4 regions of the Klebsiella sp. GFKo11 genome follow, and region 3 is predicted to be linked to each of the others. Evidence: predicted binding sites of a transcription regulator. Region 3 holds the regulator's gene; each other region holds the start of a gene.

Region 1 (7,506 bases), 1.5 Mb from region 3:
CATCCGGAACTGGCGAAGACAGAATTTGAACAGGAGAAACGGCTGTTTCCTGAATCCACCCAGTTTATGGATTTTCTGTTGAAGAAAATGCAGGGAGGCAAAGTATGAAAAAGTTATATGTTTTGTGCGCAGGTCTATTGTTGTCCCTGTTGCTGAGCGGCTGTGCACCTAAAAAATCCTATGACTACACGGCATTCAGGCAAAGTAAGCCGAAGAGTATTCTGGTGCTGTTGCCGAAAAACGAATCACCAGACGTCAAAGCAGGCTATGGCGTACTTTCTCAGGTTACGTTGCCGCTTGCTGAGTCTGGATATTATGTTTTTCCTGTTGCTGTGGTAGAGAACACCTTTAAACAAAACGGGGTTGTAAATGGCGAGGAAATGCATAGTGTCAGCCACCAAAAGCTTAGAGAGATATTTGGTGCCGATGCGGTGCTTTATCTTAAGGTAACGGAATATGGAACTTCGTACCAGGTCATCAATAGTGATACGCGAGTCTCCGTTTCTGGAGAGCTTGTGGATCTTCGTACCGGAAAATTGCTATGGAAAGGTAGTGCGGTGGCTTCCAGCACCGAAAATGATGGCAGCGGAGGTTCGATTTTAGGCATGCTTATTCAGGCAGCGGTTGACCAGATAGTGAATACAATGACTGACAGAAGCTATAAGATTGCAGGCATTGCTGACACGCGCCTACTCACCCCACGGGCACCAGATGGTATCCTCTACGGTCCTCGCTCGCCAAAATACGGTAAAGATTTGCAATAGGGGCTTTCTATAAATGACCGATGTGCTTTTCAGCATCGGTCATTGTTATTGCATATTGAGAGTCGATATTTCATCGGATAGCAACATCACTTCTCTTTTTTCTGCAATTCCAGCAGCTGCTGCGGCGTGACCGCCGGATAAGACTGCGCGTCTTCCGGGACTTCCTGCTGGGCGGGGATAGGGATCAGTGGGCCTAAAAAGCGCGGTTCGCGTTTAAAAAGATAGAGGTCCGCCAGCGCGCCGAAGCGAGCGCCGAACTCGCGCAGTCGCACGCTCCACATATCTTTCGGTGACGGCACCGCATAGCACTGCGCCTGAATCCCCATATGCAGGGCGATAAACAGCGCCCGCTCGCAGTGGAAACGCTGAGTAATAATAATAAAGTCGTTAGTGTCGAAGACCTTACGGGTGCGCACAATCGAATCGAGCGTGCGGAAACCGGCGTAATCCAGCACGATATCCGCCGGATCGACGCCTGCTTTAATCAAATCGCGGCGCATGGTCATCGGCTCGTTATAGCTCTGCAACGCGTTATCGCCGCTCAGCAGCAGATAGTTCACCTTGCCGCTGTTGTAGGCGTTCAGCGCGCCCTGAATTCGGTAGCGATAATATTGATTGATGACGCCGGTGCGGTAGTACTTGGCGGTGCCCAACACTACGCCAACCTGGCGATAGGGCAGGTCCTGTAGCTCATCGTAGATATAGGGAGAGGTCTTCCAACTCATCCAGCGGTCGAGGCCCAGCACGGTTAACAGCAGCAAGCCGAACAGGACTAACAGGCTGTATAACACACGCTTTAACATGGACTTGGCTCAATAGTGAACGAGGGAGCCTTCAGGCTACTTTACCCGCCGGGCAAGCGCAAGAAACCGTCGTTTAATTGCGGGGATTTTCAACAATGCGGGCCGTTTGGCCCGCAGTCTGTGATTAGCCTAACAGTACGCGATCGATATTATGGCAGCCCAGCGCTTTCAGCGTCGCTACGGTCGCATCCCATTGAATCAGTGCCGCATCGGCCTTCTCGGCGAGAATAGCGCGCTGGATATCCGGGTAATCGTAGCCGTTGAGGCTCAGCAGATTGAGCGCGCCCTGTAACGGCGGCAGAGTCGGGTTAAAGGCAGCATTTTCGGCATAGCTGCCGGTGAAAATAGTCCCGTCTTTCAACTCCAGCGCCACGCCGGACGGGGCCTTGCTGTAAGGCATATGGCAGCGATTAGCCGCCTGAATCGCCGCCTGAGTCAGCGCGTCGCCGCTGAGCGGGAAGCCGTGATCTTGCTCATCCATCAGCAGGGTTTTGATTTCCAGATCTTTCGGTCCGAAAGCGTCTGGCAGATAGTGCTGGAGCGAATGCGCCTCGCGACCCGGCAAATGAATACGCAGCGCCAGCCCGCTGTTTAGTTCGTTCATAAACTGACGGCAGTGACCGCAAGGGGTGTAGTTAACGGTAATCGCCTGCAGAGACTTTTCGCCGCGCAGCCAGGCATGGCTAATGGCGCTCTGCTCGGCGTGCACGGTCTGCTGCATGGTAGCACCGAGAAACTCCATGTTACCGCCGAAATACCAGGTTCCGCTGACGCCGCGAGCCACCGCGCCAACGTTAAAGTGAGAAAGGTCAGCGCGGGCACAGGCCGCCGCTAGCGGCAGCAGAGTAAAGGCCAGCGCGTCTTCATCCAGACCCGTTGCGCTTTGCAGCGCTGCAACTTGCCCGGCGTTTAGCATCGCCGGAAAATGCGGGTCGGCCAGCATCGGGGCGATGGCCGCTTGCAGATCCGCCGCCAGTTGGGGAAGAACAGCTTGAAAACGTGGGTGCATAGCGTTGCCTCATAACAATGTAATGGAAATCTAGTGTACGGGTGGTTGTAACCTGTATATGTGATAAACATCTCATTGTTTGTGCAACTAATTAATGTTGCATTTAATAATGTGATTTAAATCACATTTAACCGACTATCGCCAAAATTACCGGAAACAAAAACGGTGCAATCAGCGAGGTGATAATCCCGCAAAGTACCAGCGCCAACGAGCTGAACGCCCCTTCCTGATAGTCGAGCTCTGCACAGCGAGCGGTCCCTAATGCGTGGGATGCGGTACCCATCGACAGCCCGCGGGAGGCTTTGGTGCGGATACGCATCAGGTTCAGTAGGGTGTGACCGAACACCGCCCCGAGAATACCGACGAAAATAACGCACACGGCGCTGATCGCCGGAATACCGCCAATGCTGCTGCTCACCGCCATGGCAATCGGCGTGGTGACCGATTTAGGTAAAATAGAAGCGGCAATCTGCGGAGTCGCACCCATCAGCAATGCAACGGTGGTGCCGGTGACCATCGCCACCACGCTACCAATAAAGCAGATGGTAATGATGGACTTCCAACGGGCGCGGATCTGGTGCAGTTGTTCATACAAAGGAAAGGCTAGAGCAACTACCGCTGGCTGCAGCAGGTCGTTAAGAATTTTGCTGCCGAGAAAATAGCGCTCGTATGAGATACCGGTTATCAGCAGAAAAGGAATCAGCACTACCATCGCTACCAGCAGCGGGTTGAGCAGCGGAAATTTAAACCGCGCCGCCAGCTTGCGGGCGAGGAAAAAGACGGCCAGGGTTAGCGGCAGCGACCACCAGATTTCATGGATCATTTGTCACGTCCTTTTTGTCCGACCACTTTGCGCTCCCCGTGAACCAGGTGCGAGCTCCAGCTGACCACCAAAAAGACCACCAGCGTGCTTATCGCACAGGAGACCACTACCGGGCCGAACTGCGCGCGTAGTAAATCCCAATATTGCATAACGCCTACGCCGATGGGCACAAACAGCAACGCCATATAGCGGATCAGAACATTGCAGCCGGGGTTAACCCACTGCGCGGGCATGATTTGCAACGCCAGCAAAAAGAACAAAATCAACATGCCAATAATGCTGCCAGGGATCGTTATCGGCAGCAGGGAGGAGATAAAAATACCGGCATATAAACAAGCATATATCAGCACGAAAGCGCGCAGATACTGCCAGACAATAATCAGTGATTGACTCATGGTAATAACCCTTGATGAACCACATTCATCATACAATTAAACCCAAAAATGTGCTACCGATCACATCATGAATTCTACGCATACCTGAGATAGAGATCTGGAACACTTGACCATACTGATTTCAGGGCGACGGCTGCAGGGATAGATAATGAAGAAAGCGGTTAAGTGCAAGTGACGGCGCTTCACTTTTTCGCCAGAACACGCCAACGCTACCTTTTTGTTCAATGCGCGGCAAATTAAGAATCACCAGCTGATGCTGCGCGGCGTAGCGCTGGGCCAGGCGCAATGAAAGAATCGATACCATATCGCTGCTTTGTAGCAGGTTGGTGGTGACGTTCATCGATGCCGATTCGATGGTGTTTTCCGGCAGCATTACGCCATTATCCACCAGCGCATTATCAATACTCAGGCGAATCGGGGTGCCGGTCGGCCAGACAATCCAGCGCCAGTGGGCGAGGTCGGCCCAACTTAACCGCGGTTTTTCCGCCAGCGGGTGGTCGGGACGGGCGACGAAGCACACCGGTTCGGTGTAGAGCACCCGGTAGCTCAGCGGCAGCTCGAGCGCTCGCCCGCCGACCCGGCCCACCACCACATCAACCACTCCAGCGAGCAGATCGTTGAGCAGAGGCGTCATCACTTTCTCTTCGATATTCAGGTGCAGAGTTGGCATCTCTTTAAGCAGCTCAAGAATAGCCTGCGAGACGCAGTCGGTCGCCACTGGCGAACAGCCGATCATCAGACTGCCTACCTGGCCGCCCTGCTTGAAACGCTCGATTTCATACTGCGATCGCGACATATCGTTAATTAGCCGCTGGGCATGCTGTATCAGCAGTTTTCCGCCTTCTGAGGGACGCAGGCCTTTGCTGTGGCGCTCGAACAAGGGCATACCGACTTCGTCTTCAAATTGGCTGAGCCATTTGGAAAGTGCAGGTTGCGTAATATTCATCATTTTCGCCACTTGCGTGAGATTGCCTTGCTCTCCCAGCGCCACCAGCATCTGCAGATGATGCAGCTTCAGTTTCTGCGTCCAGTTTGCCATCAGCGATAACCTCCAGGTTATGTCTATGCCCGAAATACCATTGTACATTTCATTGCTCGAGTTACAAAATCGCAACATAAAAGAAATAAATACAACATCTTCCTCTACCTGCACCGAGGCATAGCCATGACTCAACGACATGAATTGCAAAAGCTGCTGGATAGCGCACCGGTCGGTGCCCGTCAGTGGCGCGTGATTATCTGCTGTTTCCTGGTCGTCATGCTGGACGGCTTCGATACCGCCGCCATTGGTTTTATCGCACCGGATATTCGTAGCCACTGGCAGCTCACTGCCAGCGACCTCGCACCGCTGTTTGGTGCCGGATTGCTGGGCTTAACCGCCGGGGCGCTGCTCTGCGGCCCGCTTTCCGACCGCTTTGGTCGTAAACGGGTGATTGAATTTTGCGTCGCGCTATTTGGCTTGTTTAGCCTGCTTTCGGCGTTTGCGCCTGACCTGCAAATGTTGGTCATTCTGCGCTTTCTGACCGGCCTCGGCCTCGGCGGTGCGATGCCCAATACCATTACCATGACGTCGGAATATCTGCCTGCCCGGCGGCGGGGCGCGCTGGTGACCCTGATGTTTTGCGGATTCACCCTCGGCTCGGCATTCGGTGGCGTAGTCAGCGCCCAACTGGTACCGCTGATTGGCTGGCACGGCATTCTGGTACTCGGCGGTGTTTTACCGCTGATGCTGGCGGTGGCGCTGGTGCCGCTGCTTCCCGAATCCCCACGCTGGCAGATCCGTCGCCAGTTGCCGCAGGCGACTATCGCTAAAACCGTCAGCGCAATTACCGGCGAGCGCTATGACGACACCCATTTCTGGCTCGATGAACCCGCAGCAGGCGCAAAGGGCAGCATCAGTCAGCTGTTTGTGGGCCGCCAGTTACCCATTACGTTGATGTTATGGGTGGTGTTCTTTATGAGCCTGCTGATTATCTATCTGCTCTCCAGTTGGATGCCGACGCTGCTCAACCATCGCGGCATTGATTTACAGCATGCATCGTGGGTTACCGCCGCTTTCCAGATTGGCGGCACCTTTGGCGCGCTGCTGCTCGGAGTACTGATGGACCGTTTCAACCCTTTCCGGGTGCTGGCGCTGAGCTATGCCCTGGGCGCGGTCTGTATCGTGATGATTGGTCTGAGCGAGAACGGTCTGTGGCTGATGGCGCTGGCGATTTTCGGTACCGGTATCGGCATCAGCGGTTCGCAGGTCGGGCTGAATGCGCTGACCGCAACGCTCTATCCCACCCAAAGCCGCGCCACTGGCGTGAGCTGGTCAAACGCCGTGGGCCGCTGCGGGGCCATCGTTGGCTCGCTCTCCGGCGGCATGATGATGGCGATGAATTTCTCTTTCGACACCCTGTTTTTTGTTATCGCTGTACCGGCCGTTGTTAGCGCCGTGATGCTTATTCTGCTGACGCTTGCCGTCCGCAACCCGACATCTGTACCTGCCGCGCTGCCTTCTGCAGGCATCGTGAATAAATAAGGAGAAGAATAATGTCTCAATCCACCACGCAAGCAAACAACGGTCGTCAGCAGTTTTACCAGCATATTTCCGGGCAAAACCTGACGCCGCTTTGGGAGTCATTGCACCATCTGGTGCCGAAAACGCCGAATGCCACCTGCGCGCCGGCTTACTGGAACTATCAGGAGATTCGCCCGCTGTTGCTGGAAAGCGGCCAGCTGATTGGCGCGAAAGAAGCGGTGCGTCGCGTACTGGTGCTGGAAAACCCGGCGCTGCGCGGGCAGTCGTCGATTACGTCCTCTCTGTACGCCGGTTTACAGCTGATTATGCCCGGCGAAGTCGCGCCGAGCCATCGCCATAACCAGTCGGCGTTACGTTTTATCGTTGAAGGTGAAGGGGCGTTCACCGCCGTTGACGGCGAGCGCACGCAAATGCACGCTGGCGACTTTATCCTGACCCCGCAGTGGCGCTGGCATGACCACGGCAACCCCGGCAATGAGCCGGTTATCTGGCTGGATGGTTTAGACCTGCCGCTGGTGAACTATCTGGGCTGCGGGTTTGCTGAGGATTACCCGGAAGATCAGCAGCCGGTGACCCGTAAAGAGGGGGATTATCTGCCGCGCTACGCCGCCAATATGCTGCCGCTGCGCCATCAGGTCGGTAACTCTTCGCCCATCTTTAACTATCGCTATGACCGCAGCCGCGAGGCGCTGCACGATCTCACTCGTATGGGCGATGTTGATGAGTGGGACGGCTACAAGATGCGCTACGTCAACCCGGTCACCGGCGGCTACCCGATGCCGTCGATGGGGGCATTCCTGCAACTGCTGCCAAAAGGGTTTACTTCGCGAGCGGCGAAGACCACCGACAGCACTATCTATCACGTAGTGGAAGGTAGCGGTCAGGTCGCTATCGGCGAGCAGACTTTCTCTTTCCAGGCAAAAGATATCTTCGTGGTGCCGACCTGGCACGCCGTCTCATTTATTTCCGCCGAAGATACCGTGTTATTCAGCTTTTCGGATCGTCCCGTGCAGGAAGCTCTCGGCCTGTTCCGCGAAGCGCGTTATTAAAAATTAAAAATAAGGAAACGAATCATGACTCAATACGTTTTTGCACCCCAGGCCCCGATTAGCGTTCCGGTTGTTGGCAGCGAAGAGCAGTTCCCGGTGCGCCGCGTTTACTGTGTGGGGCGTAACTATGCCGCACACG
Region 2 (7,506 bases), 690 kb from region 3:
GAATTAAACCAGCATGAATCAGCAAGCATAACTTTAATTTTGCTATCGATTGATAGCAAAATTAAAGTTATGCTTTTTAATACTCGCGATATAACTGAGGTTAACATAAGGCCTCCATAAAATAGTACGGCAAGTGTAAGGTAAAAAAAGGGCAATAACTGTGATTTATTGCACAGAGCATTAAATATTTGTTCTATTTTTCATTAAATACAGAATAAAAATTTCAGATATTACATTAGAAAAACTAACCAATCATACCGCTATACGACTGCGCTGCCGCCACTGCCCCGGCGTCATGCCAATCTCACGGTTAAACACCACCGAAAAGTAGTTACTGTCCTCAAACCCGCACTGCATCGCCACTTCGCCAATCAGGCGTTCCGTATGCTGTAACAGATACTGAGCGTGGCAAATCCGCAGCTGGCGCAGATAGTGGTTGATGGTCATTCCCGTCTGCTGGCGAAACTGCTGGCGTAGCGCGCGTTCGCTGCATCCTTCCCGCTCACAAAATTTATCCAGAAAGAAAGGCCGGTTCAGGCTACCCGCCAGTTCGGTAAGCAGCTTATCGAGCAGCGCCTCGCTCTGGGTTGCCGCCAGATTATCGGTGGCATAGCGATAGCGCTGGAGGATAAGCACCAGTTGAGCAAACAGCAGCTCGGCCATGTCATTGGCCTGCGCATCGCTACGGCTACTCTCGTGTTCCAGCTGGGTTATCACCTGACGGACCTGAGCCATACCGCTGCTGCCAATCCGCCAGTGCGGGACCCACGGCGTACCGAACAGGCCGGGAATATGCGCCGCCCAGTCAAAATTAAGCCGTAACCGGTCCGGGCAATAAATCACGTTTTGCAGGACGAGATCGTTCACCGAGGCGTAGGAGTGTTTATCTTCGGCGCGGATATAGAACAAATCGCCGCGGGTTATGCGCCACGGGCGATCGTTGAGGACGTGCAGACCGTTTCCCCGCCACACCAGCACCAGTTCACAAAATTCATGAGTGTGTTCGGCAAAGACATTTTGCGGATAGCGATCCGCCACCGCCACCGCCTGGGCGGGGGAAGCAAAAAATTCATTTTTGCGAAGAATCAGCTGACCTGCCACTCATCAACTCCAGACACGAACAAACGCATCATTATTCGCGTTTATACCTGTTAATACGTTGACTGCTCTCGCGTTACTGAAGAATCGCGTCGCGCCCCTGGCGAATATCGCGCGGAGACCAGTCAAACTCCCTGCGAAAAAGCGTCGAAAAGTGGTTACTATCGCCAAAACCACAGCGATACGCGATATCGGTCACGCTGTCATCACTATGGCGCAGCAGATGGCGTGCCTTTATCAGCCGCACCCGGTTCAGATAGCGCTGCGGCGTCAGGCCAGTTTGCTGTTTTAACTGGCGATGCAGAGTGCGCAGCGATAGCGAAAACTGCGCCGCCACCTCTTCCCAGCAGACATCTTCGGCAAAATGATCTTCCAGCCAGGCCATCAGGTGATTCAATCGCGCATCGTTATCGGCGCTTCCTTCAGCAAGGCTGCTTTTACGCAGTAGCACCAGCAACTGCATAAAGAAAATCTCGCGGCTGGCGATGGAATGCATGTCCGAATCCGCACCAACATTTTCCATCTGGCCGACAATCTGGCGAACCTGCTGCAACGCGCTTTGGTTAACCCGCCAGTGTGAGAGGTAATTCCCCTCCTGCTCCTGCGGCAGCAGTTCATTCAGGCCGGACAAAAAGCGAAACGCGTCCGGCGCGCGATAAAGCACATTGGTCAGACATAAATTATCCGTGTGCTCGTAGAGATGGCGATCGTGATCGCGAATAAAACAGACCGACCCGCCGCTGATGGTATAGGGCTGACCGTTGAAAACATGAATTCCCGTACCGTGTTCGACGATAACAATTTCATGAAAATCATGATGATGCTCAGGAAAGGCCGATTGTGGGAGCCGCGGTTCAATGGCAAAAGCAGAAACGCCGGACTTAAAGAAATCCACACTGTGCAACATGGTCATAGCCGCTCCTCGAAATGAGAAAAATTATCAATCAGTGGTGCAAATAGTAATTAAGGGTCGGCAATCCGGCCTTCAATTTTTGACTACAAAGTTCGTAAAGCCTGCCGCTTTTTCAAGAAATGGCGGGAAAGATCGGGAACTGCGGACAACATCACATCCCTCAGTGAGCCACTGATCAAACGAAACTGTGACCTTCCTCACGGTCACCTTTGCTTTCTTGCCAGCGGCGAATTTTCCCTGTCAGTAACAAGAAGGTGAGTCAGGCGCGACTTTTTTAGACTGCTTGCAATGATTTTCACAAGGATCTTCCCATGAGTTTTCGTCATTGTGTCGCGGTTGATTTAGGCGCCTCCAGCGGGCGGGTGATGCTCGCCAGTTATGAACCCGGGCAGCAAACGCTGGCGCTGCGCGAAATTCACCGCTTTACCAATAGCTTAAAAAAGGTGGATGGCTTCGACTGCTGGGATATCGATAGCCTGGAAGCTGAAATTCGCTGCGGGCTGGTGAAAGTATGCGAACAGGGCATCCTGATCGATAGCATCGGTATTGATACCTGGGGCGTGGATTATGTCCTGCTGGATAAACAGGGTCAGCGCGTTGGTCCGCCGGTCTCTTATCGCGACGCTCGCACCCAGGGCTTGATGCGCCATGCTGAAGAGCAAATGGGTCGGGCGGAAATCTATCGCCGCAGCGGCATTCAGTTTCTGCCGTTTAACACCCTTTATCAGCTGCGCGCGCTGGTTGAACAGCAGCCGGAACTGGTCAGCCAGGCCGCGCACGCGCTGCTGATCCCGGACTACCTTAGCTTTCGCCTGACCGGCCAAATGAACTGGGAATACACCAACGCCACCACCACACAGCTGGTCAATATTAATAGCGATAACTGGGATGAAGAGCTGCTGAACTGGACCGGCGCGCCGCGCGAGTGGTTCGGTACGCCAACGCATCCGGGCAACGTTATCGGCCACTGGATTTGCCCGCAGGGAAATCATATTCCGGTCGTTGCCGTCGCCAGCCACGATACCGCCAGCGCGGTTATCGCCTCGCCGCTGGCCAGCAAAAATGCCGCCTACCTCTCTTCCGGCACCTGGTCGCTAATGGGCTTTGAAAGCAAAACCCCCTGCACCAGCGACGAAGCGTTGAAGGCCAATATCACCAACGAAGGCGGGGCTGAAGGCCGCTATCGGGTACTGAAAAATATCATGGGCCTGTGGCTGCTCCAGCGGGTGCTGAAAGAGCAAAACGTCGGAGATCTGTCGGCGCTGATCGCCCGCACGGCAGCGCTTCCAGCCTGCCGTTTCGTTATTGATTGCAACGACGACCGCTTTATCAACCCGGACAACATGAGCGCTGAAATTCAGGCCGCCTGCCGCGAATCCGGGCAGCCGGTTCCTGCCAGCGACGCCGAACTGGCGCGCTGCATTTTCGACAGCTTAGCGCTGCTCTACGCCCGGGTGCTCAACGAACTGTCGGCGCTTCGCGACCAGCCGTTCAGTCAGTTGCATGTCGTCGGCGGCGGCTGCCAGAACGAACTGCTTAACCAGCTGTGCGCCGACGCCTGCGGCATCACCGTGGTCGCGGGCCCCATTGAGGCCTCTACGCTGGGCAATATCGGCATCCAGTTAATGACCCTCGACGAAATGCATAACGTCGATGAATTCCGTCAAGTGGTGCGGCAAAACTACGCCCTCACCACCTTTACCCCTAATCCTGAAAGTGAAATTGCCCGCTTCGTCGCGCAGTTTCAGCCACAACAGACCAAGGAGCTTTGCGCATGACCACTCAACTTGAACAAGCCTGGGAAATTGCCAAACAGCGCTACGCCAGCATCGGCGTGGACGTCGAGGAGGCCTTGCGCCAGCTGGACCGCCTGCCTGTTTCCATGCACTGCTGGCAGGGCGATGACGTCGTCGGTTTTGAAAACCCGGAAGGGAACCTGACCGGCGGTATTCAGGCCACCGGTAACTATCCGGGCAAAGCGCGTAACGCCACCGAGCTGCGCGCTGACCTTGAGCAGGCGCTGAGCCTGATCCCTGGGCCAAAACGCCTGAACCTGCACGCGCTCTATCTGGAATCCGAAACGCCGGTACCGCGTAATGAAATCAAGCCGGAACACTTTAAAAACTGGGTTGAGTGGGCGAAAGCCAACAAGCTGGGGCTGGATTTTAACCCCTCCTGCTTCTCGCATCCGCTAAGCGCCGACGGCTTTACGCTATCGCACGCTAACGATGAGATCCGCCAGTTCTGGATCGACCACTGCAAGGCCAGCCGCCGCGTTTCCGCCTGGTTCGGCGAGCAGCTGGGCACGCCGTCGGTGATGAATATCTGGATCCCTGACGGCATGAAAGATATCACCGTTGACCGTTTCGCTCCGCGACAGCGTCTGCTGAATGCGCTTGATGAAGTGATCAGCGAAAAATTCAACCCGGCGCATCACATCGACGCCGTGGAGAGCAAGCTGTTCGGGATCGGCGCAGAGAGCTACACCGTCGGCTCCAATGAGTTCTATATGGGTTACGCCACCAGCCGCCAGACCGCCCTGTGCCTGGATGCCGGCCACTTCCACCCGACGGAAGTGATCTCCGACAAAATCTCCGCCGCGATGCTCTATATCCCACGCTTGCTGCTGCACGTAAGCCGCCCGGTACGCTGGGACAGCGACCACGTGGTGCTGCTGGATGACGAAACTCAGGCCATTGCCAGCGAAATTATCCGTCACGATCTGTTCGACCGCGTGCATATCGGCCTCGATTTCTTCGATGCCTCGATCAACCGCATCGCGGCATGGGTCATTGGTACCCGCAATATGAAGAAAGCGCTGCTGCGCGCCCTGCTGGAGCCGACCGAACAATTGCGTCAGCTGGAAATTGACGGCGATTACACCGCCCGCCTGGCGCTGTTGGAAGAACAGAAGTGTCTGCCGTGGCAGGCCATCTGGGAGATGTATTGCCAGCGTAACGATACTCCGGCGGGGAGCCAGTGGCTGGATAGCGTGCGGGCTTATGAGAATGCAGTTCTGAGCCAGCGCGGGTAAACCCTCACCCCGGCCCTCTCCCTGGAAGGGAGAGGGCGAAAATCTGGCCCTCTGCGCGATGTTGCCAGAGCGTACCGGACAGTTCCCTCGCCCCTTTGGGGAGGGGGAGAAAACCAGGCCTTCTGCGCGATGCTGCCAGAGCGCACCGAACAGTTCCCTCGCCCCTTTGGGGAGAGGGTTAGGGTGAGGGGACAACCCCGCACCGAATTAACAGGAAACACAAGACTATGCAGACCATTATCGACTCCTGGTTCGTCCAGGGCATGATTAAAGCCACTTCCGACGCCTGGCTGAAAGGCTGGGACGAGCGCAACGGCGGCAACCTGACGCTGCGCCTCGATGAGGCTGATATCGAACCTTATGCAGCGGATTTCCACGCGAAACCGCGCTATATCGCCCTGAGCCAGCCGATGCCGACGCTGGCCAACCAGCCGTTTATCGTGACCGGTTCCGGCAAATTCTTCCGCAATGTCCAGCTCGACCCGGCCGCTAACCTCGGCGTAGTAAAAGTCGACAGCGACGGCGCGGGATACCATATTCTGTGGGGCCTGACTCACGACGCGGTACCGACTTCCGAACTGCCAGCGCACTTCCTGTCGCACAGCGAGCGCATCAAGCTGACCAACGGCAAAGACCGTGTGATCATGCACTGCCACGCCACCAACCTGATCGCCCTGACCTACGTGCTGGAGAACAATAGCGAGTTGTTCACCCGCAAACTGTGGGAAGGCAGCACCGAATGCCTGGTGGTATTCCCGGACGGCGTCGGCATTTTGCCGTGGATGGTGCCGGGTACCGACGAAATCGGCCAGGCTACCGCTGAGGCCATGCAGAAACACTCGCTGGTGCTGTGGCCGTTCCACGGCGTCTTCGGCAGCGGCCCAAATCTGGACGAAACTTTCGGCCTGATCGATACCGCCGAGAAATCCGCTGAGGTACTGGTGAAAGTCTATTCAATGGGTGGCATGAAACAAACCATCACCCGTGAAGAGCTGGTCGCCCTTGGCAAACGCTTCAATGTTCAACCCATGCAGTCCGCGTTAGACCTTTATCAATAACAACATCGCGCCCCGCTCACTGAGACGGGGCGAAAAATCACCTGCAAACCCTACAAAACTGACTCATGTGGAGTAAAAGCAATGAAAATAAAGACAAGCTTGATCCTCACCGTTGCCGCCATGGCGTTGTCCGGTTCCGCTTTAGCTGAAGTTAAAATTGCCCTCGTGGCAAAATCATTGGGAAATGGATTCTTCGAAGCAGCGAACGTTGGCGCGCAGGAGGCGGCCAAAGAGTTAGGCGATGTAAAAGTTATCTATACCGGCCCGACCACCACCACAGCCGAAGCGCAGATCGAAGTGCTGAATGGATTGATCGCCCAGGGGGTGGATGCGATCGCGATTTCCGCTAACGATCCCGACGCCGTGGTGCCGGTGCTGAAAAAAGCAATGCAGCGCGGCATTAAGGTGGTCTCCTGGGACTCCGGCGTCGCGCCTGCGGGCCGCCAGATCCATCTGAATCCATCCAACAACGCGCTGATTGGCGAAACCAACGTCAAGCTCGCCGCCGATGCGCTGAAAGCGCTCAATGTGGAAAAAGGCGATGTGGCGATTTTAAGCGCCACGCCAACTTCCACTAACCAGAACATCTGGATTGAGGAGATGAAAAAGGTGCTGCCGCAGTACCCGTCCGTCAATCTGGTCACCGTCGCCTACGGTGACGATCTGTCCGATAAAAGCTACCGCGAAGCGGTGGGCCTGCTGAAATCATACCCTGACCTGAAAGTGATTGTTTCCCCGTCATCGGTGGGCATTGTTGCCGCCGCGCAGGCGGTGAAGGATCAGGGCAAAATCGGCAAGGTGTACGTGACCGGGCTGGGGCTGCCGTCGGAAATGGCCGGAGCGATTAAGTCCGGCGCCAGCAAAAGCTTTGCCATCTGGAACCCGATTGACCTCGGTTACGCCGCCACTTACCTGGCCGACGATTTAGTCAAAGGCACGGCGACCAAAACCGAAGCCAATATGGGCAAGCTGGGCAAAGTGAAGCTGGATGCCGACGGTAACGGCGCGATGGCCGAGCCGTTCGTCTACGATGCCAGCAACATCGATAAGTTCTCGAAGATTTTCTAATCCCTGTTCCCTCACCCCGGCCCTCTCCCAAAGGGAGAGGGGGAAAGTCCGGCCCTCTGCGCAATGCTGTCAGGGAGCGCCGAACAGTCCCCTCTCCCCTTTGGGGAGAGGGTTAGGGTGAGGGGCGATTTTACGGAGAACTATCATGTCAGCATCCACCCCACTGCTGTCGCTGAAGGGCATCACCAAGATTTTTCCCGGTGTGCGTGCCCTTGAGAACGTGCAGCTCGATCTCTGGCCCGGCAAAGTGACTGCCTTAATCGGCGAAAACGGCGCAGGAAAATCCACGCTGGTCAAAGTGATGACCGGTATTTATCAGCCCGAAGAGGGCGAGA
Region 3 (7,506 bases):
TTTCCCTGAAAAGGTAATCTACTGATAAATAATAATAAAAAACGCAGCCTTGCTGCTCAGTGTCGGGCTGGTACACTGATGGGCGTTCCAAATCATCGCGAGTAGCCTATGAACACCGAAGCCGACTATTTGAATCAATATGATGCCAGCCGCTTTCCCTCCCCTCTGGTGACGGTGGATAGCGTGTTATTCACGCTTCATCAACAAGCGCTGTGCGTCCTGCTGGTAGAGCGGGCAAACCACCCGCAGAAAGGGTATTGGGGATTGCCCGGCGGCTTTATTGATATGGCGCGCGATGACTCCACCCGCACCACCGCGATGCGTAAGCTCACTGAGAAAACCGGGGTTTCCCCTTCATGGTTGGAACAGCTGGACACTTTTTCCGGGCCCGATCGCGACCCGCGCGGCTGGAGCCTGACCGTCACCTGGTTTGCACTAATTGCCTGGGCAGACTGCGAACCGCATATCGCCAGCGTCAACGATGCCCGTTGGGTGCCAATTGCCAGGCTTGCCGACTATTCCCTGGCGTTTGATCACCAGAAAATCATCGCCGCCGCCCTGCATCGCTTAAGGCAAAAGACCATGTATTCTTTACTGCCCGTTTACTGCTTGCCGGAGACCTTCACCCATGGCCAGCTACAGGAAGCGACGGAGATAATCCTCGGTCAATCCATACAGCGTAAAAGCCTGATTCGCCGTTTTGAAGCGTCAGGGATGTTTGAAGAGACAGGTGAGAGCATGGCGACAGGCACAAGAAAGGCCCGCCTGTGGCGGCGTAAGCCTGGAGTGGATATTCATCTTTTCTCACGCAATCTGCTTACCGATTAGCCACAAGACCACATATTGGCTAACCTGCGCACTTCATGCGCGGTATAGTATGTATAAAGATTATTAATTGCTCTGGTGCTATGGTTGATATCACTCCCACAGAAATGACGCCCCCCGAAGACGACTCGCAGCAGTTTCACCCGATGCGCGGCGTTGGCAATCGTCATTTGCAAACCATGTTGCCGCGGCTAATCCGTCGCAAGCTACGTTTCACTCCACACTGGCAGCGTCTTGAATTACCGGATGGCGACTTTGTCGATCTGGCGTGGAGCGAAGAACCATCTCAGGCTCGTCATAAACCGCGATTGGTGGTGTTTCATGGTCTTGAGGGCAGCCTGCACAGCCCTTATGCTCACGGACTCGTCCACGCGGCCATGCAGCGCGGCTGGCTGGGCGTGGTGATGCATTTTCGCGGCTGTAGCGGCGAACCCAACCGAAATAACCGCATCTATCATTCTGGCGAAACGGAAGACGGCTCCTGGTTTTTACGTTGGCTTCAGCGCGAATACGGCGACGTGCCAACTGCAGCGGTGGGTTACTCGCTTGGGGGCAATATGCTGGGCTGCCTGTTGGCGAAAGAAGGTGACGATATTCCTGTCGATGCTGCCGTTATCGTCTCAGCGCCGTTTATGCTGGAAGCCTGTAGTTCTCATATGGATAAGGGGTTTTCCCGCGTTTATCAGCGTTATCTGCTCAATCTGCTGAAGGCGAATGCCGCGCGTAAGCTGAAAGCTTATCCGGGCTCTTTGCCGGTTGATTTACGCCAGCTAAAAGGTATGCGCCGCATCCGCGAATTTGACGATAGCATCACCGCCAGGATCCACGGTTTTGCCGATGCGCTAGACTACTATCGCCAGTGTAGTGCGATGCCGCGCTTAAGCGACATCACTAAACCAACGCTGATTATTCATGCGAAGGACGATCCTTTTATGGATCACCACTCCATCCCGCCGCAAGAACAGCTACCGGCAAATGTCGAGTATCAACTTACAGAGCATGGCGGCCATGTTGGTTTTGTCGGTGGTACGCTGCGCAAGCCGGAAATGTGGTTAGAACAGCGAATCCCGGATTGGCTAACTCGCTGGTTAGGAGGGCAAATATGATTATTCCCTGGCAGGATCTCGATCCCGAAACGCTGGATAACCTGATTGAAAGTTTTGTATTACGCGAAGGCACCGATTATGGTGAGCATGAACGTTCGCTGGCGGATAAAGTCGCCGATGTCAAACAACAGCTGAAAAGCGGAGAAGCCGCGCTGGTGTGGTCAGAGCTGCACGAGACGGTCAATATTATGCCCCGCAAGCAGTTTCACGGCTAAGGCGGCATCACACTATCGTTTACCCTGGGAGTTGTTATGTCTGCCAAACATCCGGTGATTGCCGTCACGGGCTCTAGCGGCGCGGGAACCACGACCACCAGCCTTGCCTTTCGCAAAATCTTCGCCCAGCTAAATCTCCACGCCGCCGAAGTGGAAGGCGATAGCTTTCACCGCTACACCCGCCCGGAAATGGACATGGCGATCCGCAAAGCGCGAGATCAGGGCAAACACATCAGCTACTTCGGTCCCGAGGCTAACGATTTCGGCCTGCTGGAGCAGACTTTCAGAGAATACGGGCTGAACGGTACAGGTCAGTCACGCAAGTATTTACACACCTATGATGAAGCCGTGCCGTGGAATCAGGTTCCTGGCACCTTCACTCCCTGGCAGTCGCTGCCTGAACCCACTGACGTGCTGTTTTATGAAGGCCTGCACGGCGGAGTTGTCACGCCCCAGCACAACGTCGCTGACCATGTTGATCTGTTGGTTGGGGTTGTGCCGATCGTTAACCTGGAGTGGATCCAGAAGCTTATCCGCGATACCAGCGAACGCGGCCACTCTCGTGAAGCGGTGATGGATTCCGTCGTTCGCTCGATGGAAGATTACATCAACTTCATCACCCCGCAGTTTTCACGCACTCACCTCAACTTCCAGCGCGTACCTACGGTGGATACGTCCAATCCATTTGCAGCCAAAGCAATCCCATCGCTTGATGAAAGCTTTGTCGTTATCCATTTCCGCAACTTACAGAATATCGATTTCCCCTGGCTACTGGCGATGCTTCAGGGCTCGTTTATCTCGCATATGAACACGCTAGTGGTGCCGGGAGGGAAAATGGGGCTGGCCATGGAGCTCATCATGGCGCCATTGGTCGAGCGGCTAATGGAAGGCAGGAAAATCAATTAACAAAAAACCCCGGTAGCGCAGCGCATGCCGGGGCGACGAGTTCGCGCCGTTCGGCTTATCCCTCGATCACTTCATAAGAGTGAGTTATGTTTACCGCTTTCTCCAGCATCAGCGCCACCGAGCAATATTTTTCCGCCGATAGGTCAACTGCGCGAGAAACGGCAGCATCTTTCAGCTCTTTACCGGTCACGATAAAATGCAGATTGATATGGGTAAACAGACGCGGTGCTTCCTCGCGACGCTCAGAAGTCAGCTTAACTTCGCAGTTAGTGACGTTATGGCGTCCCTTCTGCAGGATAGAAACCACGTCAATTGCGCTACATCCGCCCGCCGCCATCAACACCATTTCCATCGGGCTAGGCGCTTTATCCCCGGAATTACCGTCCATCAGAATCTGGTGACCAGAAGCCGACTCACCAATGAAGGTTAACCCTTCAACCCATTTCACTCGCGCTTGCATAAATTTAACTCCAGGGCTGTAATTTTCCTGACAGATTACGCGCACATAACAATTCTCGCAACGGAAGGCGACCTAGGTCATGCTGAAGCGAGACACCAGGAGACACGCGGCGAAAGCTATGCTAAAACAATCGGGATGCTACAGTAATACATTGATGCACTGCATGTATGCTGAGGAGTTCACATTACAGGCTGCAGGAAATTTTCAGCCAGATTCCCAGGTATAGGGATTTAATACGATTGCATGCCCGGATGCCGTGTAGTGTCGGCATCTGGAGATAGCTTATAACAGAGGATAACCGCGCATGGTGCTTGGCAAACCGCAAACAGACCCTACCCTTGAATGGTTCTTGTCTCATTGCCACATTCATAAGTACCCCTCAAAGAGCACGCTGATCCACCAGGGTGAGAAAGCAGAAACGTTGTACTACATCGTTAAAGGCTCCGTGGCTGTACTCATCAAGGATGAAGAAGGTAAAGAGATGATCCTCTCTTACCTCAACCAGGGCGATTTCATCGGTGAATTAGGCCTGTTTGAAGAAGGTCAGGAACGTAGTGCATGGGTACGTGCGAAAACCGCATGTGAAGTGGCCGAAATCTCCTACAAAAAATTCCGTCAGTTGATCCAGGTTAACCCGGACATCCTGATGCGTCTCTCTTCGCAAATGGCACGTCGCCTGCAGGTTACGTCAGAGAAAGTCGGTAACCTCGCCTTCCTCGACGTGACGGGTCGTATCGCCCAGACGTTGCTGAACCTGGCAAAACAGCCTGATGCGATGACCCACCCGGACGGTATGCAAATTAAAATTACCCGTCAGGAAATCGGTCAGATCGTTGGATGCTCCCGCGAAACCGTTGGCCGTATCCTGAAAATGCTGGAAGATCAAAACCTGATCTCCGCGCACGGTAAAACTATCGTCGTCTACGGTACCCGTTAAGTCGGCAAAACGGCGTATTGCTATGCAATACGCCGTTTTTGTTTCCCCCTCATGTGGCGCAGGCTGATTTACCACCCGGAAGTCAACTACGCACTGCGGCAAACGCTGGTGTTGTGTCTGCCGGTCGCAATCGGACTTCTTCTCGGACATTTACAGCAGGGCTTACTGTTTTCCCTGGTACCAGCCTGTTGCAACATTGCCGGTCTGGACACACCACATAAGCGCTTCTTTAAACGCCTGATTATTGGCGGCTGCCTGTTTGCTGGCTGTAGCCTGATTGTCCAGCTCCTGCTGCAACGCGAGATCCCTCTACCACTGATTCTCACTGGTCTGGCGCTAATCCTTGGGGTGACTGCCGAAATCAGTTCACTGCACGCGCGACTACTGCCTGCTTCACTTATTGCCGCCATTTTTACCCTCAGCCTTGCGGGTAACATGCCGGTGTGGGAGCCACTGCTAATCTACGCGCTCGGCACCTTATGGTATGGCGTCTTTAACTGGTTCTGGTTTTGGCTATGGCGCGAACAACCGCTGCGCGAGTCACTGAGCCTGCTCTACCGCGAACTGGCTAACTATTGCGAGGCCAAATACAGCCTGCTGACCCAGCATACGGACCCGGCCACCTCGCTGCCGCCGCTACTTAACCGCCAGCAGAAAGTGGTTGATCTGATTACCCAGTGTTACCAGCAGATGCATATGCTGGCGGCCAATCAACGCAACGACCACAAACGTCTGTTGCGCGCTTTTCAGGTGGGGTTGGATTTACAGGAACATATCTCCGTTAGCCTGCATCAGCCGGAAGAAGTGCAGAAACTGGTGGAACGCAGTCACGCAGAAGCAGTGATTCGCTGGAATGCGCAAACCGTTGCCGCCCGCCTGCGTGAGTTGGCGGACGATCTTCTCTACCATCGTTACCCACAGCGCTTTCAGATGGATAAACAGATCGGCGCGCTGGAAAAAATTGCCTGGCAACATCCGGATAACCCGGTCGGCCAGTTCTGCGCCTGGCACTTCAGCCGTATCGCCCGGGTTTTGCGTACCCAGCGTCCTCTGTACACGCGCAACTTGATGGCGGATAAAACTCGACGTTTACCCCTGCTGCCAGCGCTAAAAAGCTACCTGTCGTTTAAATCTCCGGCGTTACGCAACGCCGCGCGCATCAGCGTAATGCTGAGCGCCGCCAGCCTGATGGGCAGCGCACTGCATCTGCCGAAACCCTACTGGATCCTGATGACTGTGCTGTTCGTGACGCAAAACGGCTACGGCGCGACGCGGGTGCGCATTGTTCACCGGGCGGCTGGAACGATTGCCGGACTGGTGATCGCCGGACTGACGCTACACTTCCACGTGCCTGAAGGCTATACGCTGACCGCCATGCTCTTCATCACGCTGCTAAGCTACCTGATTATTCGTAAGAACTACGGCTGGGCAATGGTTGGTTTTACCGTCACGGCGGTTTATACCCTGCAATTACTCACGCTAAACGGTGAGCAGTTTATCATCGCCAGATTAATCGACACGCTTATTGGCTGTCTGATCGCTTTTGGTGGGATGGTTTGGCTATGGCCGCAGTGGCAAAGCGGTCTGCTACGCAAAAATGCCCACGACGCGCTGGAAGCCGATCAGGAAGCGATCCGGCTCATTCTTAGCGACGATCATCAGGCTCCGGCGCTGGCCTATCAGCGAATGCGCGTTAATCAGGCGCACAATGCGCTGTTTAACTCACTCAATCAGGCGATGCAGGAACCGGGCTTTAATTCGCACTATCTGGAAGATATGAAGCTGTGGGTAACCCATAGCCAGTTCATTGTTGAGCACATCAATGCGATGACCACCCTGGCGCGCGAGCACAATATGCTGACGCCGGATCTAGCTCAGCGTTATCTGGAGTCCTGTGAGATTGCGCTACAGCGCTGTCAGCAACGGCTGGATTCAGATGGACCGGGGAGCGCTGGAGATGTGAATATTATGGAGGCCCAGGATGCGGAAGTCCCTCGCGGCCCGCTCAGTACCATGGAACAGCATCTGCAGCGCATTCTGGGTCACCTGAACACCATGCACACCATTTCGTCGGTAGCATGGCGTCAGCGTCCGCATCATGGCATCTGGCTACGCACCACTAAGCGCTAAGCACACGCTCAACTGCCTGGGCAAAGCGCGCCATTCCTTCGGCAATATCGCTATCGTCAATCACCAGCGACGGCACAAAGCGCATGACGTCAGGCCCGGCGTTAAGCACCATCACGCCAGCGTCTGCGGCAGCATAAAGGAAGTCGCGCGCCCGGCCCTGATGCTGCGGCTTAAGCTCAGCACCGATTAGCAACCCCATTCCGCGGATATCGCTAAACAAATCGAACTGCGCGTCAATCTGCTGGAGATGTTTAACAAACAGCTCACGCTTCGCACTCACACCATCCAATACTTCTGGCGTGTTAATCAGATCGAACGCCGCCCCGCCCACTGCGCAGGCCAGCGGATTCCCGCCGTAGGTTGAACCATGAGATCCGGCATGGAAAGCACTGGCGATTTCATGAGTGGTTAGCATCGCGCTAATCGGGAAGCCACCGCCAAGCGCCTTAGCGCTGGTCAGAATATCCGGCGTCACGCCGTAGTGCATATAAGCGAACAGCGAGCCCGTACGCCCCATACCGCACTGCACTTCATCAAACACTAACAGTGCCTGGTGCTGATCGCACAGTTCACGCAACCCTTGCAGGAATTCAGGCGTCGCCGCAGTCACGCCCCCCTCGCCCTGAATCGGTTCTACCACTACCGCGCAGGTATGATCGTCCATGACGGCTTTTACCGCGTGTAAATCGTTAAACGGCACGTGAACGATATCAGCCGGTTTCGGGCCAAAGCCATCGGAGTATTTCGGCTGACCGCCTACGGAGACGGTGAACAGCGAACGACCATGGAACGCATTGTGGAAGGCGATGATTTTGGTTTTATACGGGCTATGGCGAGTCACGGTGTAATGACGCGCCAGCTTGAACGCGGTTTCGTTAGCTTCCGTCCCGGAATTCATAAACACCACGCGATCGGCAAAAGTCGCAT
Region 4 (7,506 bases), 1.1 Mb from region 3:
TGCGCCAGATCCTGTTCGCTACGGATTTCACTCACCAGCGCCTGAAAACCGCGGCGCTGGATCTCGCTGAGCAACGCGTCAAGCAGGCTGCTGCGAAACGGATCGCTGATGCGCGAAACGATCACGCCGATCAGATGGCTGCGCCGTCGGTTTAACCCCTGGGCGAGGAAATTAACCTGATACCCCAGCTCTTCGGCCGCGCGCAGTACGCGCTCTCTGGTATCGGGAGAGATGCTGCCGTTATTGCTCAGGGCGCGGGAAACTACGGCCCGTGAGACCCCCGCACGCTGGGCGACATCCTGCGCGGTAATACTCTGTTTACGCGGCAATGAAGTCATATCGGGCGTTCCGAATGATGGAGCTCATACTGCAGGCCGTCGTGGCTAACGAACAAGCCTTCCCATGGCCGGCAGGCGAATTTCAGCGCGGGCAATATCGCGTCGTAGCAGTGATAGAGTCCCATCGTACGCAAATTGAGCTGCTGGAATAGCGCCAGGCATGAAGGGAAATCGCCGTGCGAGGCGTCATCGGCCAGCGCGGTCAGCGAGGCGCACTCCTGAAATACCAAATCGGCCCCTGCCATCAGCGCAATGGAATCCGGCGTCGGGCGACCATCACCGCTGTAGAACAGGGTTTGCCCGCCGAAGGTGATACGAATGGCGCGATTGGTCAGCTCATGCTGCGTTTGTGCAGTCTGAATATGCCAGTCATGCCACGTCCAGGACTCTGCACTGTCACGCCAGTCGATGGCAAAACACAACGTTGTTTGCGGCCAGTTTGCCAGCGCTGCCAACTGCATCAGGACCGGGCGCTGCTGCGGCTGGCTGTAGATAATCAGCGGCTTCTGGCGGGAAAAACTCTTCCAGTAGTTGAGCAGCGCCGTCAGGCCGGTGCAGTGGTCCGGGTGAACGTGGGTGAAATAGATAACGTCAATCTCGTTGATATCGCCGCTGCGCCGCCACAGCGCCCGGGGGATTGTGGGGCCGCAATCAATCAGCCACTGTCGGTTTTGGGCGTCGATAACCCGTAGTGCAGAGGTATTTTGTTCGCTGGAGAAAGCGCTGCCGCAGCCAAGAACATCTATTTTCATTTTCCCTCGCCGAAATTTTAGGGGGCTTAATTAAATTGTCACAAATACCCGACAAAGTAGGCCCACATCATGTCGAGTCAACGTTGCATTTTTTTTACATTCAAATGAACACGTGTTCATCAAAGCGATAAAAATGCAGGCACAGAGATTTTTGGGTATCGAATATGAGCTATTTACAGATCTCCCGGTTAAAGATTAGCTACGGCGATAAAGTCGTTTTGCATAATATCGATCTGAGCGTTGAGAAAGGGGAAATGATTGCCCTGCTGGGCCCTTCCGGTTGTGGGAAAACAACGCTTTTGAACGCGCTTTGCGGGTTTATTCCGACGCAGACGGGAGAGATTGCCGTTGCCGGACGCGATATTACCCGCAGCGCACCGGAGCAGCGCAATATCACCATGGTCTTCCAAAGCTATGCCCTGTGGCCGCATATGACGGTGGCACGTAATATTGGCTATGGCCTGAAGCTGCGCAAATGGCGGGGCGACGACATTGATCGCCGGGTGGCGGAGTTGCTCAATATCGTCAATCTCAACGGTCTGGCTGATGTGAAGGTGACTGAACTTTCCGGCGGTCAACGCCAGCGGGTGGCTCTGGCTCGGGCGCTGGCGATAGAGCCGGATGTTCTGGTGCTGGATGAACCGCTCTCAAACCTTGATGCGAAAGTGCGACTTAACGTACGCCACGAAATCAAAGCGCTGCAAAAAAGACTCGGCTTTACCTCGTTAATCGTTACTCACGATCAGCAGGAGGCGCTGGTAATGGCCGACCGCATTGCGGTATTAAATAACGGTCGTATTGAGCAAATAGGTTCGCCAGAGGATATTTATCAGCGCCCGGCTACGCCTTTTGTTGCCGATTTTATGGGCGCGGATAATAAAATTTCCGCCAGCGAACTCTTTGCCGCAGAGGGTATTTATCTACGCGCAGCCGGGCAATATTCCGCTGAGCATTTTCACGACCATATTATTTATTTTCGCAGCGCCGACGCCGCGCTTGATGAATTATCCGAGAGCGCCGCGCCAGAAGGGTTAACGCTGAGCGGCGTGGTTGAACAAAGTGCTTTTCTCGGCAACTTATATCGCCATAGCGTGCGCTGTCATGACCGTGTCCTGCTGGCGGATTCCGCGCACTGCTGGCCCGCGCATTCGCCGGTCAGGCTACATGTCCCGGCGCCCGCACTGCATATTTTTCCTTCATCACAAACCCATTAACTTCATCGCGTTCATTCTGGGGATAGACCATGTTTACGAAAACGAAAGCTGCGGTAGTGATTGCATTATTCCTGAGCTACGGCGCGCAGGCCGACACCGTTCTTCACGTTGCTACGGCGGGGGATCAGAATATGGTGGATTACGTCAAAACCTGGCTGGGGCCGAAGTTTGAAGCGGCGCATCCGGGAGTCAAAGTTCAGGTTGTCGGCACCGGTCCGGGAGACGCGGGGTCGAATAAAATCATTGAAAAGCTGACGGCGCAAAAAGAGAGCGGCGCGCAGAGCTGGGATATTGATGTGGCAGTGGTGCATCAGAAAGCCGGTGGTGAGCTGGTGGAGAAAGGGCTGCTGGAGAAGTATCGCCAGCAGATTAAGACCGGTTCAATGGTGAGCGCCGACAACGCGAAGAACGCCCTTGGGGTGAACGTCGACGGCTACGTTATGCCGATGTTTTTAAGCCAGACCGCCATTGCCTGGAATAGCGATGCCATTAAAACGCCTCCAGCGTCCTACGATGAACTGGTGAGCTGGGCGCAAAAAAATCCGCAGGCCTTTGGCTACAACGGCATTAAGAATGGCATGTCCGGCGTCAGCTTTGTGGTGGGCTGGATCTACGCCTACGGCACCGATGCCCAGCGTTTGTCTTCTCTGCCGTACGATAAAGGCGTTGAGAAAAATTGGGGGCAGGCTTACGAGAAGCTGAAAGCGTTTAATAAGAACGTTACCTTCACGCCGGGTAACGCCGGGACGCTCGATATGCTGAGCCGCGGCGAAATCATGATGGGGCCGGTGTGGGTGGATATGTTCTACAGCTGGAAAGATCAGGGCAAGCTGCCGCCGTCGATTAAGCTGTCGCTGCTGGCGCCGGGGATGCCGGGCCAACCGATGTACTACGTGACCCCGGCGAAGGCGGCGAACCCGCAGCTAGCGCGTGAGTTTATTGAACTGGCGACCAGCCCGGAAGTGCAGGCGCAGGGGATCGTGAAGCAGTTTAACTGGTATCCGGGGATTGACGCTGAACAGGTGAAGCCGAAGCTTGATGCGCAAACCTGGCAAAAACTGTTTGCTGAAATTTCGCCGCAGGCGCTGGCGGAATACGGTAAGAGCTTCCCGATTACGCCATATTTTGACGACATCAAAGAAGGCTATGAAAGCCAGGTCGCCAATTAATTGACTGCTGATGCTCAGGCGCGGCGTGACGTCGCCCTGAGCTTTTTCTTGTTGCTGACACCAGGTTTGCTATGCGTACTTCGCTGAAATATCTGCTGCTGGTCGCTCCGGCCGCGCTGATGATCGCCGTGCTCTTTTTATACCCGCTGGGCTTCTCGCTGATCGCCGCCTTTACCGACGATGCGCAGCGCCTCACGCTGGCTCATTTCCGTAAGGTATATGCGCTCTATTCCAGCGATATTCTGTTTACACTGATTATTGTGCTGGCTTCGGTGGCGCTGCTGGCGGTTCTCTCCATTACTCTTTCGGCGGTGATCACGCTCTCGCCCTGTCGCCCTATTGTCCGCATGCTGGGGTTTTTGTATCGCCTGCCGCTGTTTATCCCTTTTATCGTCGCCGCGCAGATGATGCGTACCTTTCTGGCCAAAAACGGCTTGATGAACAACGCGCTGGTGGCAACTGACCTCATCACTCCGCTGGAGACCGTCTCCTGGCTGGGTTGGAAGGGGATTATTATCACTTTTGTCTGGAAGCAACTGGCGTTTGCCACGTTGCTTATCTGCGGAGCGATGGCCGCGCTTGAGCAATCGCAAATTCTGGCGGCGCGTAATCTTGGGGCATCGCGTCCGCGTATTCTGTTCGACATTATTTTGCCGCAGGTGCTGCCAGCAATCGGCGTGGCGCTGGTGCTCTCCACCGTCACCATGATGTCGGTGCTGTCGGTCCCGCTGATGATAGGCGTCGGCTCGCCGACGATGATGACCGTGGATATGGCCTTCCGCGTTAATTCCTATGGCGACTATGCCGTCGCTAACGCGCTTGGCGTGGTGTCGTTGCTGATTTGCGGGGCGCTGTCGTGGTTTTATCTGCGCCATAGTCTGCAGCAAAAAGGGAGCGAATAATGAAAGAGGCAATCATGACACGACCGGGAACGCTGCTGGCGAAAGGCCGCAGAAAGCTGAGCGCCAGCCTGCCGCTACAAACGTTACTGGTAGTCTTTATGCTGCTGGCGATGTTTGGCCCGCTGCTGAACTTGCTCATCTGGACGGTGGCGGAGAGCTGGTTTTTCCCGCATTCACTGCCCAGCCAATGGGGGCTGAAATACTGGTATCAGGTATTCAGCCCCTACAGCGATGTGTCCGGCTCGCTGCTGACCAGCGTGCTGATTGCGCTGCTATCGGTGTTGGTATGTCTGCTGATCTCCATTCCGGCGGGCTACGCGCTTTCAAGGCGCGGGATGCCGCTACGGGTGTTGTTTATGCTGTTGTTTCTGATCCCGCAGGCGTTTCCCAATCTGACGGTGTACATGAATATCGCCCGGCTTTTCTATCAATGGGGGCTTAACGGCACGGTAGCGGGGGTTGTGTTGGTGCACAGCGTACATGGGTTGATGTATTCGGTGTGGATTTGCGTGGCGGCCTTTTCGGCGGTTGATCCGCTACTGGCGAGGGCTTCGCGTAATCTGGGGGCCGGACCGATTTACACCTTCTGGCATATTGTGCTGCCGCAGGCTTCGCCGGGAATTATCGCCGCCAGCATTTTTGTCTTTCTGGAATCGCTGGACGAATTTACCGGCACCTTTTTTGTCGGCGCGCCGGATATCACCACCTTGCCGCTGCTGCTGTATAACGCCAGTATGTCGGGCAACTATCAAGTATCGTCAATTACGGCGCTGATTTTACTGGTGCCGTCGCTGCTGTTTATGCTGGTGATTCATAAATTTATGCGCCCGGAGATGCTGTCGAAAATGGGCAAATAGCGGTAAAAAAAGCTTCCCGTTGGGAAGCTTTTTTTACATCAGGTCATCATCATCGGCCATTCCGGCGGGGTCTGGCTCATGACTTCAATCATGACATCTTTGATATTGCCCCAGATCTTTGCAACGTCCAGCAGCGTAATACCTAACAGACCGGTGGCAAACCAACAGGCTGCGGCCAGGCCTACACAGCTACAAATAACCGCTAAACCGGCATAATCACTTTTACGCAGCTGAATATTCATCGAGCTGGCCAGGAACATCAGCACTGCGCTCACGAGTGGCCAGCGCAAAAGTACGACACTGGTAGTAATGGTAGCCATCAACCTTTCCTCAAAGAAATGCGGGAGCCTTTGACAACCTGACGAGACTAACGATGACGTGGTGCTCTGGCTATCTACAGGCAAACAAGAGAGTAATGAAACAACGTTCTTGTTTCATCAACTAATGTGAACTATATCACAATTGTTCTTTTATTCACCAGCCAAAAAAAGTACTTTTCTTGCGCTTATTAACCCCTTTATTTGAGTGGTTAATAAGAGAGGGAGGGATGTATCTTTCATTCAGAAGGCGATTATAAACGATAGCCAGCCGCAATTCTTTTTTATTCGCGTTTATGTTCTGCGGATTTTATTACTTATTCCCGCCAATTATACGGATAAACCGAATGAAATAGTGGAGCTAATCTCATTATGTTGAGAATGTTTCTCCAGCCTTCTATAAGTCAGTATTATTCATGATTCATAGTTATGAGGTTTTTACGTCAAAGCGTGGGTTGCTGAATTGCCCTGATTCATATCACAGTAAGCAGAGTCATCGGGGCCTTTCACCTTGATTAAGGCGTATCGCATGGATAAAAAGCGGAAATGAGTCATAGCTCGCCACATAAGGCGTTAAGAGTATTTGGCATCGTGCTGGTTATTCTGCTACCGGTGATGCTGGCATTGTGGTTTGCACAAATACGCGCCAAAGCGGAAACCACCGATCAGCTACGGGTGTTTTCTAAGCTGGCGCTGCAAAAAACTGAGGTGGTCATTCGTGAAGCCGATGAGGCGCGCGATAAAGCCAGGTTATATCAGGGGGAGCTATGCTCGCCACAGCATCAGCAATATATGTTGGGCATTGTTCGCGGCCTGCTCTACATCGACGATTTAATCTATGCCAATGGCACGCATTTTTTCTGTTCGACTTCGGTACGTCGCCAGGCCGGATGGCGCATTCCGGCTGCGACGTATACCAAAAAGCCGGATATTGCGATTTACTACTACCGCGAAACCCCTTTTTATCCCAGCTATGCCATGAACTATATGCAGCGCGGTCATTATGTGGCGGTGATTCATCCGCTTTCCTTTAGCACGTTGATAACCAGCGACCGCGATCTGGCATGGGGCGTTTTTGATACCAAAACCAACCAGTTTTTTTCCGTCAGTACGAATGCAGACTCCGGTCAACTGCATCGGTTGATCCGTGATGAAGAGGCGTTTTTTCATCAGGATGGACGCGTTTATACCATTGCCCACTCCACCGTTCGCCCGATAGCCGTCATTATGTCCACTTCGCGGGTGAGCTATTATCAGAATTTTTATAATCAGGTCACGCTGACCCTGCCGCTAGGGCTGATTTGCAGCATCTTGCTTTTGCTGGTGTGGTCACGCACCCGACAGCAGTATCATTCTCCGCGCAGCATGCTGCAGCGAGCGCTAAACCGTCGCCAACTGTGCCTGCACTACCAACCGATCATGGATATCAAAAATAATTGCTGCGTGGGTGCCGAGGCGCTGTTGCGCTGGCCTGGATTTGATGGCCCGGTGATGAGCCCGGCGGAGTTTATCCCGCTGGCGGAAAATGAGGGGATGATTGCGCAGGTCACGGACTATGTGGTGGATGAGGTATTCGCCGATATGGGCGAGTTTCTGGCCCGGCACCCGCATTTATACGTGACAATCAACCTTTCGGCTTCGGATTTCCACTCCGCGAGATTGATTGAGCACATCAACGAAAAGGTCCACCGCCATGCAGTTAGCGTGGAGCAGATTAAAATCGAAGTGACTGAGCGCGGGTTTATCGATGTGCCGAAAACCACCCCGGTGATTCAGGCCTTCCGCGACGCGGGGTATGAAATTGCGATTGATGATTTTGGTACCGGCTACTCCAACCTGCACAACCTCCATTCGTTGAACGTTGACATCCTCAAGATTGATAAATCCTTCGTTGATGCGCTAACGAACAACAGCACCAGCCACCTGATTGCTGAACATATTATTCAGATGGCTAACA

The links. The regulator CRP, encoded in region 3, controls carbon source genes, mostly activating them, when cyclic AMP is high. The targets are predictions, from matches to a motif close to ATGTGANNNNNNTCACAT.
Region 1: a site for CRP is predicted at 3,843-3,860, ahead of AC07P6_RS09855 (CidA/LrgA family protein). Genes of this name have one in related genera too.
Region 2: a site for CRP is predicted at 2,151-2,168, ahead of rhaS (HTH-type transcriptional activator RhaS). Genes of this name have one in related genera too.
Region 4: a site for CRP is predicted at 5,677-5,694, ahead of AC07P6_RS28270 (YjcB family protein). Genes of this name have one in related genera too.

What each region holds. Positions count from the first base shown of each region.
Region 1 covers NZ_CM151369.1:2,026,494-2,033,999, forward strand. The annotation lists gene AC07P6_RS09830 (DUF4810 domain-containing protein) at 1-108, shown strand, start outside; gene AC07P6_RS09835 (DUF799 domain-containing protein) at 105-764, shown strand; gene sanA (outer membrane permeability protein SanA) at 851-1,567, opposite strand; gene cdd (cytidine deaminase) at 1,692-2,576, opposite strand; gene AC07P6_RS09850 (CidB/LrgB family autolysis modulator) at 2,704-3,399, opposite strand; gene AC07P6_RS09855 (CidA/LrgA family protein) at 3,396-3,794, opposite strand; gene AC07P6_RS09860 (LysR substrate-binding domain-containing protein) at 3,916-4,833, opposite strand; gene mhbT (3-hydroxybenzoate transporter MhbT) at 4,960-6,318, shown strand; gene gtdA (gentisate 1,2-dioxygenase) at 6,330-7,367, shown strand; gene AC07P6_RS09875 (fumarylacetoacetate hydrolase family protein) at 7,392-7,506, shown strand, end outside.
Region 2 covers NZ_CM151369.1:6,248,935-6,256,440, forward strand. The annotation lists gene rhaR (HTH-type transcriptional activator RhaR) at 253-1,101, opposite strand; gene rhaS (HTH-type transcriptional activator RhaS) at 1,175-2,011, opposite strand; gene rhaB (rhamnulokinase) at 2,323-3,789, shown strand; gene rhaA (L-rhamnose isomerase) at 3,786-5,045, shown strand; gene rhaD (rhamnulose-1-phosphate aldolase) at 5,273-6,103, shown strand; gene rhaS (rhamnose ABC transporter substrate-binding protein) at 6,185-7,171, shown strand; gene AC07P6_RS29940 (sugar ABC transporter ATP-binding protein) at 7,317-7,506, shown strand, end outside.
Region 3 covers NZ_CM151369.1:522,143-529,648, reverse strand. The annotation lists gene AC07P6_RS02405 (NUDIX hydrolase) at 109-828, shown strand; gene AC07P6_RS02400 (hydrolase) at 972-1,931, shown strand; gene AC07P6_RS02395 (YheU family protein) at 1,928-2,146, shown strand; gene AC07P6_RS02390 (phosphoribulokinase) at 2,183-3,052, shown strand; gene AC07P6_RS02385 (OsmC family protein) at 3,108-3,512, opposite strand; gene crp (cAMP-activated global transcriptional regulator CRP) at 3,817-4,449, shown strand; gene AC07P6_RS02375 (YccS/YhfK family putative transporter) at 4,501-6,579, shown strand; gene argD (bifunctional acetylornithine/succinyldiaminopimelate transaminase) at 6,569-7,506, opposite strand, start outside.
Region 4 covers NZ_CM151369.1:5,889,724-5,897,229, reverse strand. The annotation lists gene AC07P6_RS28300 (LacI family DNA-binding transcriptional regulator) at 1-338, opposite strand, end outside; gene AC07P6_RS28295 (MBL fold metallo-hydrolase) at 335-1,090, opposite strand; gene AC07P6_RS28290 (ABC transporter ATP-binding protein) at 1,255-2,304, shown strand; gene AC07P6_RS28285 (ABC transporter substrate-binding protein) at 2,334-3,473, shown strand; gene AC07P6_RS28280 (ABC transporter permease) at 3,545-4,375, shown strand; gene AC07P6_RS28275 (ABC transporter permease) at 4,375-5,232, shown strand; gene AC07P6_RS28270 (YjcB family protein) at 5,271-5,552, opposite strand; gene AC07P6_RS28265 (EAL domain-containing protein) at 6,096-7,506, shown strand, end outside.